2 regions of the Photobacterium sp. 1_MG-2023 genome follow, and region 2 is predicted to be linked to the other one. Evidence: predicted binding sites of a transcription regulator. Region 2 holds the regulator's gene; the other holds the start of a gene.
The links. Region 2 encodes MetJ, which represses methionine synthesis genes. Its sites were predicted from a motif close to TTAGACNTNTANANGTCTAA; they were not measured.
Positions count from the first base shown of each region.

Region 1 (7,984 bases), on a different contig from region 2:
AGTTTTTTTCAATATTAGTACGCTTATCTATAATTCTTTTAATGCGGTATTGCTTGCAGTCATGCGTGATTTTCTATAACTTTTGGGTATCTGGACGTCTAAACATCTTAGCGGAGTGAGAATATGCCCATCAAAATTCCTGATCAATTACCGGCAACTGATATTTTACGTGGTGAAAATATCTTTGTGATGTCCGAAAAACGGGCTGCCAGTCAGGAAATTCGTCCGCTGAAGGTGTTGCTGCTGAATTTGATGCCGAAGAAAATTGAAACTGAAACTCAATTTCTTCGTTTGTTGTCGAATAGCCCCCTGCAGGTTGATGTCGAGTTGCTTCGTATTGATAATCGGCCAACCAAAAATACACCGACTGAGCACTTGGATACCTTTTATCGCCAGTTTGAGATGGTGAAGAACCGTAATTTCGACGGACTGATTGTCACGGGAGCGCCACTTGGTCTGGTTCAGTTTGAGGATGTGCTTTACTGGGAGGAAATTCAGGCCATTTTGAATTGGGCCAAAGGACATGTCACGTCGACCATGTATGTTTGCTGGGCGGCGCAGGCAGGGTTGAAGTTAATGTATGACCTGCCAAAGCGGACCCGGAAAGACAAACTATCGGGTATCTATACACATACCACGCACCATCCACATCATCCGCTGCTGCGTGGATTTGATGATACTTTCCTGGCGCCGCATTCAAGATATGCAGATTTCTCTGCAGATTTTCTGACCCAGCATACCGATCTGGATATTCTGGCGACATCGGAGCAAGCCGGAGTTTATCTGGCGACGACCAAAGATAAGCGAAGCGTCTTCGTGACGGGGCATCCGGAATATGATGCCAAGACACTGCATCATGAATACATGCGTGACTTAGGGGAAGGAATGGAGCCGAACATTCCGGTTAACTACTATCGTGATGACAATCCGGATCATGAACCTTCAGCAAGCTGGCGCAGTCATGGTCATCTGTTATTTTCAAATTGGTTGAACTACTGTGTTTATCAGCAAACGCCTTATGATTTGGACCACTTCTCGGAAGACAAATTTACCAAAGATGATGATTGATATTTACGAGAAATAAAAAAGACCTGCACATTGCAGGTCTTTTTTATTTGGGAGATTTCAGGACCTCGGGTCAGTCTCGGTCTGATTGCTGGCTTGTATACTGTCAGCTTCTTTTTGATTGTGTTTGGCTTCCCATGCTTTGGCTTTCTCTATCATTGGCGTAATTGTCGAACCCTGGATCAGGATAGAGAACACCACCACGGAGTATGTCATGACCAGAATCAGCTCTTTTACGTCGATGTTTTTCTCCGGGATCACAATGACGCCCGCCGGAATCGCCATGGCCATCGCGAGAGCCAGACCACCACGCAAGCCACCCCAGGTGAGGATCTTCACCGATTCCGGGTTGTATTTCCGGAACCGTTTAAAGCCGATGTAAGACAGTTTGACGCTCAGGAAACGCGCCAACAGCACCAGCGGTACTGCGATGACCATCAGCGTCCAGTCCTCTTCGTGAAAACTGAACGACAGCATACTCATTCCGATCAGCAGGAACAGGACACCGTTGAGGAACTCGTCAACAAGCTCCCAGAAGTGATCCAGGTGGTCTTCACTTTCTTTGGAGAAACCAATATAGCGGGTCCAGTTCCCGATCATAATGCCAGACACCACCATCGCAAGTGGCCCAGAGACATGAATAATATCTGCAAACGCATATCCTGCCGTTGGGATGCCCAGTGTCAGCAGCAGTTCCATGGAGTGATCATCGGTGGAACTAATCAAATAGTGGAACAGCAGACCCAGTACGAAACCGTAAGTAATGCCACCGATGGCTTCCTGCAGGAACAGATGACCGACGCCCAGAATGGTTGGCGCTTCATCACCAAACGCAATGGTGAAGAGTGTGACAAAAATGACCAGACCGAAGCCATCATTGAACAGTGACTCGCCCTCAATCTGGGTTGAAATACGGCGGGGGGCGTGTAACTTTTTCACAATCGCTAGGACGGCGATCGGGTCCGTTGGTGAAATCAGTGCCCCAAACAGCAGACAGTAGATCAGGTCAAACTGGATGCCCAGCGTCTGACAAATCCACCATAGCGCGCCCCCGATAAAGAACGTCGAAAAGAGGGTGGCTCCCAAGGCCAGAATTGCAATTTCCCATTTCTGATCTTCAAGATGCGGCAGTTTGATCCCCAATCCCCCGGCAAACAGCAGAAAGCCAAGGATCCCTTTCAGCAGAAAGCTCTCGAAGTCGATTTGTCCCAGTTGTTCAGCAGCAATTTCTTCCAGATGAAACCAGCCATTGTGGCCTGCGATCACAATCCCGAGTGATAAAACAATGGCACCTGCAGTGATGGCAATTGTGGTTTGCATCTTGCCTATTTTGTGGTTAATAAAGGCAATAACCATCGCAGCTGCGGCGAGAAAACAGAGGGTACTGTATACCGACATCCTTGGTCCTCATCTGTTGAAATAGTGTAAAGCAAAAATTGTGACAAAATATAAATGCTCAAGCCCGGGATAGCCATAAAAACTTTGAGCTTATCCTTGAAGAATTAGTTTTCGCAAACGATGTATAGACGTCTAGATTTCCAATCAGGCTGTGATAGGATGTGAACAGCTGATAAGTTTAAGTGTAAGGAAGTAAGCAGTGTCGAAGGGAACGGATAGAATACAACAGCGGTTGAAAGAACAGATCCTGATCATCGATGGTGGCATGGGCACCATGATCCAGAGCTATAAGCTGGAAGAAGAGGATTATCGCGGGGAACGTTTTTCAGATTGGCATTCCGATCTGAAAGGCAATAATGACCTGCTGGTGCTGACGCAACCGCAACTGATTCGGGACATTCATGCAGCCTATCTGGAAGCAGGCGCCGATATCCTGGAAACCAATACTTTCAATGCCACCACCATTGCGATGGCCGACTATGATATGGAATGTCTGAGTGCCGAGATTAATTTCGAAGCGGCCAGACTGGCGCGTCAGGTTGCGGATGAGTGGACGGCAAAAACACCGGATAAACCTCGTTTTGTGGCGGGTGTGCTTGGTCCGACCAACCGGACCTGTTCTATTTCGCCAGACGTCAATGATCCCAGCTTCCGCAATGTCACCTTTGATCAGTTAGTGACTGCTTACGCCGAATCTACCCGAGCCCTGATCCGGGGTGGTTCGGACCTCATCCTGATCGAGACAATTTTCGATACCCTGAATGCCAAAGCCTGCGCATTTGCCGTGGATACTGTCTTCGAAGAGCTTGGGCAAACCTTGCCAGTGATGATTTCCGGTACGATCACTGATGCATCTGGCCGGACACTGTCTGGTCAGACAACGGAAGCCTTTTATAACTCCCTGCGGCACGTGAAGCCGATCTCCTTTGGCCTGAACTGTGCATTGGGGCCGGATGAATTGCGTCAGTATGTGGAGGAGCTGTCCCGGATCTCTGAGTGTGTCGTTTCAGCGCACCCCAACGCAGGCCTGCCGAATGCGTTTGGTGAATACGATCTTGAAGCCGCGGAGATGGCTGAGCATATCCGGGAGTGGGCTGAATCGGGTTTTCTGAATCTGGTCGGTGGCTGCTGTGGCACAACGCCGGAGCATATCCGTGAAATGGCGCGGGTGACTGCAAACGTCAAACCCCGGCAAATTCCTGAACTGACTGTGGCTTGCCGCTTATCTGGTCTGGAACCACTGACGATAGAAAAAGACACCTTGTTTGTGAACGTGGGTGAGCGGACTAATGTGACAGGTTCGGCTCGTTTTCGTCGTCTGATTAAAGAGGAATTGTACGACGAAGCACTGGAAGTTGCCCGTCAGCAGGTTGAAGCCGGTGCGCAGATCATCGACATCAATATGGATGAGGGCATGCTGGATGCGGAAGCAGCCATGGTGCGCTTTCTGAATTTGTGTGCCTCTGAGCCAGAGATTTCCCGTGTTCCGATCATGATCGACTCCTCGAAGTGGGAAATTCTGGAAGCCGGCCTGAAGTGCGTGCAGGGCAAACCGATCGTCAACTCAATCTCACTCAAAGAAGGCAAAGAGAAGTTTGTTGAGCAGGCCAAACTGATCCGTCGTTATGGTGCGGCGGTGATTGTGATGGCTTTCGATGAAGTGGGCCAGGCAGATACCCGGGAGCGGAAGATAGAGATCTGTACCAAAGCCTATCGCGTCCTGGTTGATGAGGTCGGCTTCCCGCCGGAAGATATTATCTTTGACCCGAATATCTTTGCAGTCGCGACCGGAATTGAGGAGCACAACAACTACGCGGTGGACTTTATTGAAGCGGTTGGTGACATCAAGCGGACGTTGCCGCATGCCATGGTCTCCGGGGGCGTGTCGAACGTGTCGTTCTCATTCCGTGGAAACGAGCCGGTTCGTGAAGCCATTCATGCTGTGTTCCTGTATCACTGCTTTAAGAATGGGATGGATATGGGCATCGTGAACGCCGGTCAGCTGGCGATTTACGATGATTTGCCGGAAGAGCTCCGGGTGGCTGTGGAAGATGTGGTGCTCAATCGACGAGATGATTCGACCGAGCGCCTGCTGGATCTGGCTGAAAAATACCGGGGCACCGGCGAAGCCGTTGAAGATAAAACTGCCGCAGAATGGCGAAGCTGGCCCGTCGAGAAGCGTCTGGCACATGCATTGGTGAAAGGGATCACTGAGTTCATTGTCGAAGATACGGAAGAAGCCCGCCAGAACGCCAGCAAACCGCTGGAAGTGATTGAAGGTCCGCTGATGGCGGGGATGAATGTGGTGGGTGACCTCTTCGGTGAAGGGAAAATGTTCCTGCCACAGGTGGTGAAATCTGCCCGCGTGATGAAACAGGCAGTGGCTTACCTGGAACCTTATATCAATGCCGAGAAGCAATCTGGCAGCAGTAACGGAAAGATCCTGCTCGCGACGGTGAAAGGGGATGTTCATGATATCGGGAAGAATATTGTCGGTGTCGTTCTGCAATGTAATAACTTCGAAATCATTGACCTCGGCGTCATGGTTCCGTGCGACAAAATCCTGAAAGTGGCCAGAGAAGAGAAGGTCGATATTATCGGCCTCTCCGGGCTGATCACGCCTTCACTGGATGAAATGGTGCATGTTGCCAAAGAAATGGAGCGGCAGGGTTTTGATCTGCCTCTGCTGATTGGCGGGGCCACAACCTCCAAGGCCCATACCGCCGTCAAAATTGAGCAAAACTACCATGCCCCTGTTGTTTATGTTTCAAATGCCTCGCGTGCTGTCGGGGTCTGTTCGGCACTCTTGTCCGAGAGGCAGCGACCGGCCTTCGTTGAACGTCTGGATCAGGAATACGAGGTGGTTCGTGAGCAGCATGCCCGTAAGCGTCCGCGCAGCGCGCCCGTGAGTCTGGAAGCGGCCCGTGAAAATAAAGTAGCTATCGACTGGCAGGCGTACGCGCCCCCAGTGCCAAAAAAACCGGGCATCCATGTTTTCAAAGATTTTGATATCGCAACCCTGCGCCGTTATATCGATTGGACGCCATTCTTCATGACCTGGTCGCTGAGTGGCAAGTATCCGACGATTCTGCGCCATGAGGTGGTGGGTCAGGAAGCACAGCGCTTATTTGATGATGCCAATCAGCTTCTGGACGAGATTGAGGCAACTGGCAGCATCAAGGCGAATGGGGTATGCGGTCTGTTTCCCGCCAACAATATTGGCGATGACGTTGAAGTGTATACCGATGAAACCCGGACAGAAGTGTTCACGACACTGCGTGGTCTGCGTCAGCAAACCGAAAAAACCAAAGGGCCGAATTACTGTCTGTCCGATTACATTGCGCCGAAGGACAGCGGTAAAGCCGACTGGATTGGTGCCTTTGCCGTAACCGGCGGAATTGGTGAGTATGAGATTGCCGAGCAGTTCAAGGCAAAGGGCGATGATTACAATGCCATCATGATTCAGGCGGTGGCTGATCGTCTGGCTGAAGCCTTTGCGGAATGCATGCACGAGCAGGTTCGTAAGGAAATTTGGGGCTATGCACCGGATGAAAACCTGGCCAATGACGATCTGATCCGTGAAAAGTATCAGGGGATTCGTCCGGCACCGGGGTATCCGGCTTGTCCTGAGCATACGGAAAAGGGCGAGATCTGGACACTGCTGGATGCAGAAACCAATACGGGAATGAAGCTGACTGAAAGCTTTGCGATGTGGCCCGGGGCGGCTGTTTCAGGCTGGTATTTCTCTCATCCGGAATCCCGCTATTTTGCCGTGGCGCAGATTCAGCGCGATCAGATGCTGAGTTATGCGGCGCGCAAAGGCTGGGATGAGACGGAAGCCGAGAAATGGCTGGGGCCAAATCTTTAAACTGTGTTGGTAAGGCTTCTTGAATCGGAAGTTTTGCGGCAGTTTAGGAAATCAGAAAGGGCGCTGAAAGCGCCCTTTTTCGATCGCAGTGGTGCTGAGAATTACTCAAAGATCTTGCGATGCAGATTCTGGGCAATCGGTAGCGCGTGCTCAGTTTTGACCAGGAAACACAGGTTATGTGGGCTGGCGCCGTAGCAAATCATCCGCAGCTTATATTCTTCCAGTGTATTGAACACCTTGCTGACTGAACCTGCGGTCTGACTCATGCGGTTTCCGATCAGAGAGATCAGGCACAGCTCCTGTTCTATCTCAACACGGCACAGCTCGCTGAGCGCTGCATGTGCTCCCGGAGGCAGCGTTGGCGCGCCGCCGCCTGTGTCAGTCTGATCCATGGTCAGAGACACGCTGACTTCAGAAGTCGAAATCAGATCAACCGATACTTTGTGTTCCGCCAGAATCCGAAAGACCTCAGCCAGAAAGCCGTAGGCATGGAACATGTTCAGGCTGGTCAGGGTAATCAGGGTCTGGTTGTTGCGCAGTGCCAGCGCACGAAACAGGGGCGCATCACTCACTGTTTTACGGATCCAGGTGCCACCTTGTTCCGGGGCTTTCGATGAGCCGACAAAAACGGGGATCTGGCGACGAACGGCTGGGATCAGCGTCGATGGATGCAGAATCTTGGCACCAAAGTTTGCCATTTCAGAGGCTTCGCTGAAGCTGATTTCTTTGATTGGCGTGGCTTTGGGCGCGATACGCGGGTCAGTCGTGTACATGCCCGGGACATCAGTCCAGATCTCCAGCGTACCTGCATCAATGGCTTCAGCCATCAGTGCGGCACTGTAGTCACTGCCGCCACGGCCCAGCGTGGTTGTCCGGCCCAGCTCATCACTGCCGATAAAGCCTTGTGAGACCACAATTTGATTGTGCAGCAGCGGTAACAGGTTTTCTTCACTCAACTGGCGAATCATCTCGGGTTCCGGGCTGGCTTTGCCAAACCGGCTGTCCGTCCGCAGAACTTCACGAATATCGTAACGGACGGCATCCGCACCCATTTCGCACAGAATTTGTGTAAACAGATAGGTCGACAGCAGTTCGCCATTCGCAACCAGCTGATCGGTCAGCTCTGCTGATTTATGCTCAGCAGCCTTATCCGCCAGTGCTGCGACCTGATCCAGCAGCGCGTGGACGGCGCTTTCAATGGTTTCAGGTTGCTGTAAATCCGCCAAGACGCTCTGGTGAATGGCGCGCAGGCGCTCCATCAGGCTAGTGCGGTGTTCAGCATCGGCAACGCCGTTGGCTAATTCGACCAGAATATTGGTCACACCGGAACAGGCACTGATCAAAACCAGCTTGGTTGTTGGATTTTGAATGACAATCTTGGCACTACGGCTCATTGCAATGAAATCAGCCACACTCGTGCCGCCAAATTTTGCGACAGTGATTTCAGCGTTCAACGCTGAAGAAGAAATTACAGGGCTCAATGTGATCTCCCACTTAACAAAGCGTAAACATGGGGCAAAATTTGGGGAATCTTTCCGACTTGATGTCAGAAGAGCCTATCGGCGAGACATGAAAAGACAGCTGCGACCAGAAGCTCTCCACCTGTGCTTGATGCTGCAGGTGACAGCCAGAAGGATTCAACCTTCAAAGCCG
Region 1 is NZ_JAUORR010000008.1:525-8,508, forward strand. Features, by position in the region: gene metA (homoserine O-succinyltransferase) at 124-1,068, shown strand; gene Q4579_RS09055 (sodium:proton antiporter) at 1,126-2,463, opposite strand; gene metH (methionine synthase) at 2,663-6,331, shown strand; gene lysC (lysine-sensitive aspartokinase 3) at 6,433-7,812, opposite strand; lysine riboswitch at 7,915-7,984, opposite strand, start outside.
Region 1: the regulator MetJ is predicted to act here: its motif matches at 2,588-2,607, upstream of metH (methionine synthase).

Region 2 (7,984 bases):
CAATCCAGCCTTTGTCGGCCAGAGTTTTCAGCGTGGCGCTGCTCACTTCTGCGTCAAGCATCATGTCGTGACTGAGTTCGCCGTTGCGCAGCAGGGTCAGCACTTTGGCCTGACGGGGGGCGCGGGTTAAAGCCGTCAGAGGTTGATCTTTGCCTGGTTCCGTCAGTTGCCAGTAACGAATTTCACTGTTGGCCGGTTTGCCTTTACGCAATGCTGCGGGCAGTGCATTGGCCAGCGTGTCGCCCAGCGGATACTGATAATAACGGCTGGTCCATTCCAGTAATTGGAATAGCGGTGGTTGCCACAAGGGAGCAGCGTCCAGCACGGCTTTGAGGGGTTTGAGCTGGTCGCGTGAAAAAGAGGACGAATCCGTGAGTTCAATCACGATCCCGGTCAGTTGCTGGCGACCAAAAGGGACACGAACCCGGCCACCGACCACCGGCTTTTGACCCGCAGGAATCAGATAATCGAAGGTTTTGTCCAGTGGGACGGGCAGCGCTATTTTGGCGATGGTGGCAGTCATGCAGTTTGGCTGAATTCACTTATGCTGAGAATAGGGCCAGTGTACCTTGCGGGGCGGATGAGGCAAAGTCACAGCAGGTTCTGATTGCGGTTGATCTGTGGCTGCTGATTGATTATCATACGCCGCCTATTTGTCCAGCGCCTTTGGCCTGACAGTGTTAATTAACGACGTGTGGTGCCCGGCTTTGGATCGGGAGAGCGACACGGCCTTAGCTATGAGGTTTCCCCATGAAACAAGGTATCCACCCAGAATACACTGCTGTAAACGCTCGTTGTTCTTGCGGCAACACTTTCGTCTTCAACTCTACTCTGAGCAAAGACGACATCAACCTGGATGTGTGCGACAAATGTCACCCATTCTACACTGGTAAGCAGCGTCAAGTGAGCACCGGTGGCCGTATCGACAAATTCAACAAGCGTTTCGGCGCTCTGTCCAGCAAGTAATTGCTGCGGGTCTTCAGACCTGAAAGACACTGTCGAAAAAAGGGATGCTGCGGCATCCCTTTTTGCTTTTGAGGGATCCCGCAAGCGCATTGATGTTCGGCTTCTTATTTACAATAATCATAATAATGAGTCGTGCAGGTCACACCCCCGCATTTTTCCTGCGTTCCGACTGCATTCTCATGGTATTACCAGCTAGCGCAAACTAGGATTTTGTGCTGCTATCGAATATGATTCATTGTTCAATACCGAACCGAACATCCATCCATTCAGGATTCTAATAACTATGTCTGAAGATTTTCGTCAACAAGCACTTCACTATCATGCTTACCCTGTCCCCGGGAAAATTTCGGTTGAACTCAGCAAGCCTGCCAACACTGTAGAAGACCTCGCTCTGGCTTACAGCCCGGGTGTGGCTGAACCTGTGCGTGAAATCGCGCAAAACTCAGAAAATGTCTATAAGTACACCGGTAAGGGCAACATGGTTGCCGTCATTACCAACGGTACGGCGATTCTGGGGCTGGGCAACCTCGGCCCGCTGGCGTCTAAGCCAGTGATGGAAGGTAAGGCACTGTTGTTCAAACGTTTTGCAGGCCTGGATTCGATTGATATCGAAGTCAAGCACCGCACCATCGACGAGTTCGTCGATACAGTTGCGAATATTGCAGACACTTTTGGTGGCATTAACCTGGAAGATATCAAAGCGCCTGACTGCTTTGAAATTGAAAAGCGTCTGATTGAACGCTGCCAGGTCCCGGTTTTCCATGATGATCAGCACGGAACGGCCATTGTGACTGCTGCGGGTATGCTGAATGCACTGGAACTGCAGGGCAAGAACATCAATGAAGCTGTGATTGTCTGCCTGGGGGCTGGTGCAGCTGCCGTGGCTTGTATGGAACTGCTGATTAAATGTGGCGCGCAGCGTGAGAAAATCTACATGCTGGACCGTAAAGGTGTGATTCACACCCGTCGCGATGACATCAACGAATACAAGCAGCTGTTTGCCAATAATACCGATAAGCGAACGCTGGAAGATGTGATTGAAGGTGCGGATATCTTTGTCGGCGTGTCCGGCCCGGATCTGTTGTCTGCAGAAGCGCTGAAACTGATGGCTGATCAGCCGATTGTTTTTGCCTGCTCCAACCCGGATCCAGAGATCAAGCCAGAACTGGCCCATACCGTGCGCAATGATCTGATCATGGGGACCGGTCGTTCGGATTATCCGAATCAGGTGAATAACGTGATTTGCTTCCCGTTTATTTTCCGTGGTGCGTTGGATGTGCGTGCCAGCGAGATCAATGATGACATGAAGCTGGCTGCGGTTCATGCGATCCGTGAACTGGCGAAAGAGCCGGTTCCTGCGGAAGTTGTGAAAGCAGCCGGTGTTGAGAAACTGGCGTTCGGCCCTGAGTATATTATTCCGAAGCCAATGGATCCGCGTCTGCTGCCTCGCGTTGCGAAAGCGGTTGCGGAAGCTGCGGTTGCATCAGGGGTTGCCCGTATTGAAATGCCAGTGGGTTATATGGAAGTGTAATGACACATCCATCGTGATTCAGGATTGAAAAACCAGCCGAAAGGCTGGTTTTTTTTTGCGTGCAAGGGCTAGATTATTCGTTGATATCTTCGTATTCAATACCCAGGCTGTCCATGATCGCTTTGGCTTCTGCTGGCAGGTCGTCCGGGCGGTCTTTCCGGATATCTTCGTCTGTTGGCAATGGCTGACCGGTGTAGGCGTGCAGAAAAGCTTCGCACAACAATTCGCTGTTGGTGGCATGGCGAAGGTTGTTTACCTGACGGCGGGTGCGTTCGTCCGTGAGGATTTTCAGCACTTTCAATGGGATTGAAACAGTGATCTTTTTGACCTGCTCATTTTTCTTGCCATGTTCTGCATAAGGGCTGATGTACTCACCGTTCCACTTTGCCATTGTTTACCTTCTCAGCGATATCGGGTTTCGAAATATTGTATGGGGGAATTTTAGCGGGATTTACTGCCACAAGCAAAGACATATGGACGTCCAGAAGTGTTGACGTCTTTTTTAATTCTAGCTAAGGTTGTGGAAATTTTATTCTCGTCGACCCCGGTCATGCCGATGGAACAAGGAAGCAACGATATGAGAGACAAGAAAACAGCGACCATCGCTGTACGCAGCGGTATTGAAACTGATCAGCAATTTCGTGCTGTGGTGCCACCGATTTACTTGACCTCAACCTATGGCTTCCCAGAGCTGGGCACGCTGCCCCAATATGATTACTCTCGTTCAGGCAATCCGACCCGGAACCTGCTGGCTGAAACACTGGCCGATCTTGAAGGCGGTGCTGGGGGGGTGGTGACCAGTTGTGGTACGGCGGCGATCAACCTGCTGGCGACAGCGCAATTAGGGCCGGGCGATCTGGTGGTTGCCCCTCATGATTGTTATGGCGGCACTTATCGACTGTTCAATACCCGGGCCGGGAAAGGCGATTTTCAGGTGTTGTTTGTCGATCAGGGCAACCCGGAAGCACTGGCTGAAGCACTGGCGAAGCAACCCAAGCTGGTGTGGGTTGAAACGCCGTCCAACCCCTTGCTGCGAGTGATCGATGTAGCACAGTTGTGTGAACAGGCGCATGCTGCGGGCGCCCTGGTTGCCGTGGATAACACCTTCTTATCTCCGGCGCTGCAGCAGCCCATTTCGCTGGGAGCTGATTTCGTGGTGCACTCCACCACCAAATATATTAACGGTCACTCCGATGTCGTCGGCGGGGTGCTGATCGCCAAAGACAGCGAGCATGCGGAGCAACTGTCCTGGTGGGCCAACTGTATCGGTGCCACGGGCGCGCCGTTTGATGCTTATCTGACGTTGCGGGGTGTCCGGACGCTGGTACCGCGGATGCGTTTACATGAAGAAAATTCAGCCCGCCTGCTGGCTTATCTGCAAACCCAGCCGCTGGTCGGACAAATTTATCATCCAAGCCTGGCGGATCATCCCGGTCATGACATTGCCGCAAAACAGCAGCAAGGGTTTGGCTCCATGCTGAGCTTTGAGCTGGCAGGGGACATGAAACAACTGGAAGTTTTTGTGGCGACCCTGAAGTTGTTTTCACTGGCTGAATCGCTGGGGGGAACAGAAAGTCTGATCGCGCACCCGGCCAGCATGACCCACAGAGCGATGTCGGACGAGGCACAACTGGCCGCTGGATTGCTGCCATCGCTGCTGCGTTTGTCGGTCGGGCTGGAAGATGCGGATGATCTGATCGCCGATCTGGATCAGGCGTTTGCCAAAGCGGCGGAGGCCGGTGCATGAGTCTTGAGCGTCAGTTACATAAATTCGGAGGCAGCAGTCTGGCGGATGCCGGTTGTTACCGGAATGTCGTCAATATCCTGCAGCAATATTCTCAGTCCGACGATCTGATTGTTGTATCAGCGGCGGGTAAAACAACGAACCGTCTGATTCAGTGGCTGGCCCAGCTGCCCAAGGATGGGCGTCTGGCGCATGAGAGTTTGCAGGATCTGCGGAATTTTCAGCAGCACCTGATTGAAGAGTTACTGGATGAAACGGCTGCCGATGACTTACTGACGTCTTTGCATCTTGAATTCAGTGAACTGGGGCAACTGACGGATCGCGACCTGACCCCGGCCCGGCAGGCATGGGTGCTGGGTCATGGTGAACTGTGGTCTTCCCGCTTGCTGGCTGCGCTCCTGACTCAGAAAGGCTTGGCCGCTCGTGCCGTGGATTCTCGTGTGTTTCTGCGGGCAGAGCGTGCCACACAGCCAGAAGTGGATCGCGGACGTTCATTGCCGTTATTGCAGAATGAACTGGCCCAGCACAGCGGTCACCGACTGGTGATCACCGGCTTTATGGCCAGTAATCAGGCCCGGGAAACGGTCTTGCTGGGCCGGAATGGCTCAGACTATTCCGCGACGGTGATTGGAGCACTGGCCGGGGTCAGCCGCGTGACAATCTGGAGTGATGTGGCCGGGGTATACAGTGCCGACCCGCGTATTGTCAGCGATGCCTGCTTGTTACCTTTGCTGCGGCTGGATGAAGCCGATGAGCTGGCTCGCCTGGCAGCACCGGTACTGCACAGTCGTACTCTTCAGCCTGTGGCACAAAGTGCCATTGACCTGACGCTGCGCTGTAGTCTGCAACCGGAATCCGGCTCCACACGGGTGGAACGGGTGCTGGCCTCTGGACGGGGGGCCAAGATTGTGACCTCGCTGGATGAAGTCTGCCTGTTGGAACTGTCGGTGACCCGGGCTCAGAATCTGCAGCAGATTGAAACTGAACTGAGTACGCTGTTGCCCCAGGCACAGGTGCAACCCCTGGCGCAGAGTGTCGAGGCGGACAAAGGGCAGATCCTGCTGGCATATACGGCGGAAATGGCGAATGGGGTGTTGTCTCTGCTCCAGGACAGCGGCTTGCATGCTGAAATCCGTCTGCGTGATGGTTTCACCATGGTCGCGGCAGTCGGTGCCGGCGTGGTGAATAATCCGGTGCACTGCCACGGTTTCCAGCAGCAGCTGAAAGGGCAGCCGGTGGAGTTTATTTCGGAAGCCGAATCGGGGCTGAGTCTGGTTGCGGTATTGCGGCAGGCGGATATTCCGGCGCTGGTTCAGCAAATTCATCAGAGCCTGTTTCAGGCTCAGAAACGGATCGGGATGCTGTTGTGCGGCCACGGCAATATCGGCAGCCGCTGGCTGGAGTTATTCGATGAAGAAAAGGTCGCGCTGGAAAAACGCCACGGGATGAGTTTTACCCTGATCGGGGTGGCTGACAGTCGTCGCTACTGGTTTGATCTAAAAGGTATTTCGCCGTCACAGGCACTGACGCAGTTTGACGTGGAAGCGGTCCCGGGAAGTGACTGGCTGCCACTGCTGACACAGCATGATTATGATGAGCTGGTGGTTCTGGATGTGACGGCCAGTCAGACACTGGCCGCACGCTACGCTGATTTTGCCGGTCATGGCCTGCATCTGATCACCGCCAACAAAGTGGCGGGGTCTGCACCGGGCGAGACTTATCGCGCTGTGGTGGATGCCTTTGAAAAGAGCAGCCGCCACTGGTTGTACAATGCCACCGTCGGGGCCGGGCTGCCGGTGAACCATACGGTGAAAGATCTACGGGACAGCGGGGACACCATCCTGGCTGTGTCGGGGATTTTCTCTGGCACTTTGTCCTGGTTGTTTCAGCAGTTCGATGGCAGCCTGCCATTCAGTCAGTTGCTGGAACAGGCATGGCAGCAAGGGTTGACGGAGCCGGATCCAAGGCACGATCTGGATGGCAGTGATGTCATGCGAAAACTGGTCATTCTGGCCAGAGAATCCGGCCTGGCATTAGAGCCGGAGCAAGTGAAGGTTGAATCGCTGGTGCCGGATGAACTGGCGGATCTGACGCTGGATGCGTTTTTCGAACAGAGCCAGATCCTCGATGAGCGGCTGCAATCGCGTTTGAGTAAAGCCCAGCGTGAAGGGAAAGTACTGCGCTATGTGGCGCGTCTGGATAAAAACGGCCAGGCCGTGGTCGGGCTGGATGCACTGGAGCCAGAGCATGCACTGGCGAATTTGCTGCCCTGCGACAATATCTTTGCGATTGAAAGTCGCTGGTATCGCGAGAACCCGTTGGTCATTCGCGGGCCGGGGGCTGGGCGTGATGTCACCGCAGGCGCTTTGCTGTCTGATCTGAATCGGTTGGCGAACCTGTTCTAAAATTTTCAGGTGATGAGATAGAACCAAAGGGCAGTATTCAACTGCCCTTTGTTGTTTTGAACTGAAGTGCTCAGGCCCCAGATGTCGCAGGCTGGTCGGGCGAATTTGCCTTCAGCGGCTGAACTTGAATAAACTGGGATTTGATGTTGAGAAAAATTCATGTTGGTTCAGTTGACATTAAATTGGTTACAAGACATCCTGTAGACATATAGACGTCTAAATGGTTATCTGGCGTCAGCGTTTTCAGGGAAGGCCACAGGCCGTTAGCAGGAAGGTTTCAATTATGGGTTATTCTTACGCCAGTCACTTAGATGCTTTAAACCAGAATATCGCCGATCTGAACGGTGCGATTAATGTGTCTTTTGAATTTTTCCCGCCAAGCACACCCGCCATGGAAGAAACGCTGTGGACTTCGATTCATCGCCTGAAAAACCTGAAGCCAAAGTTTGTTTCTGTGACTTATGGTGCGAACTCTGGTGAACGGGACCGGACGCACTCCATCATTAAAGACATCAAAGATCAGACGGGTCTGGTCGCTGCCCCGCATCTGACCTGTATTGATGCCAGCCGCGACGAGCTGCGCTCGATCGCCCGTGACTACTGGAAGAACGGGATCCGTAATATCGTTGCCCTGCGTGGCGACCTGCCGCCACAGGGTGGCAGACCGGACATGTTCGCGGTGGATCTGGTTCAGTTGCTGCGTGAAGAGGCTGATTTTGATATTTCTGTTGCCGCATACCCGGAAGTGCACCCGGAAGCGAAAAGCGCTCAGGCTGATTTGATTAACCTGAAGCGGAAAGTGGATGCAGGCGCGAGCCGTGCGATTACGCAGTTCTTTTTTGATGTCGAAAGCTACCTGCGTTTCCGCGATCGCTGTGTGGCTGCCGGAATTGATGTCGAGATTGTCCCTGGGATCTTGCCCGTGGTGAACATGAAGCAGGCCAAGCGATTTGCTTTAGCAAACAATGTGAAAATTCCCAACTGGATGGAGAAGCAGTATCAGGGGCTGGATGATGATTTGCTGAGCCGCCAGATGGTAGGGGCTAGTAATGCCATTGACATGGTCCGCGTCCTGAGTCGGGAAGGGGTGAAGGATTTCCACTTCTATACGCTGAACCGTGCTGAGTTGACCTACGCGATTTGCCACACCTTAGGTGTGCGTGCAGGCGATGAAGCCACCGCTTAAGCATCAATCGGATGGAAAAGAAAAAGCCGCATCATGAATGCGGCTTTTTTGTCTCTGTGGCCAGTTGGCAACGGTGCACGGATTTCCGGGATGGAAACCCGTGTTCGGTTACTCAGCGCTGAGTGACACTGCGCTGTCTGGGCCGTCGAGAT
Region 2 is NZ_JAUORR010000007.1:53,331-61,314, reverse strand. Features, by position in the region: gene priA (primosomal protein N') at 1-523, opposite strand, end outside; gene rpmE (50S ribosomal protein L31) at 751-966, shown strand; gene Q4579_RS08455 (malic enzyme-like NAD(P)-binding protein) at 1,250-2,497, shown strand; gene metJ (met regulon transcriptional regulator MetJ) at 2,571-2,888, opposite strand; gene Q4579_RS08445 (O-succinylhomoserine (thiol)-lyase) at 3,075-4,244, shown strand; gene Q4579_RS08440 (bifunctional aspartate kinase/homoserine dehydrogenase II) at 4,241-6,646, shown strand; gene metF (methylenetetrahydrofolate reductase) at 6,930-7,832, shown strand; gene Q4579_RS08430 (PadR family transcriptional regulator) at 7,941-7,984, opposite strand, start outside.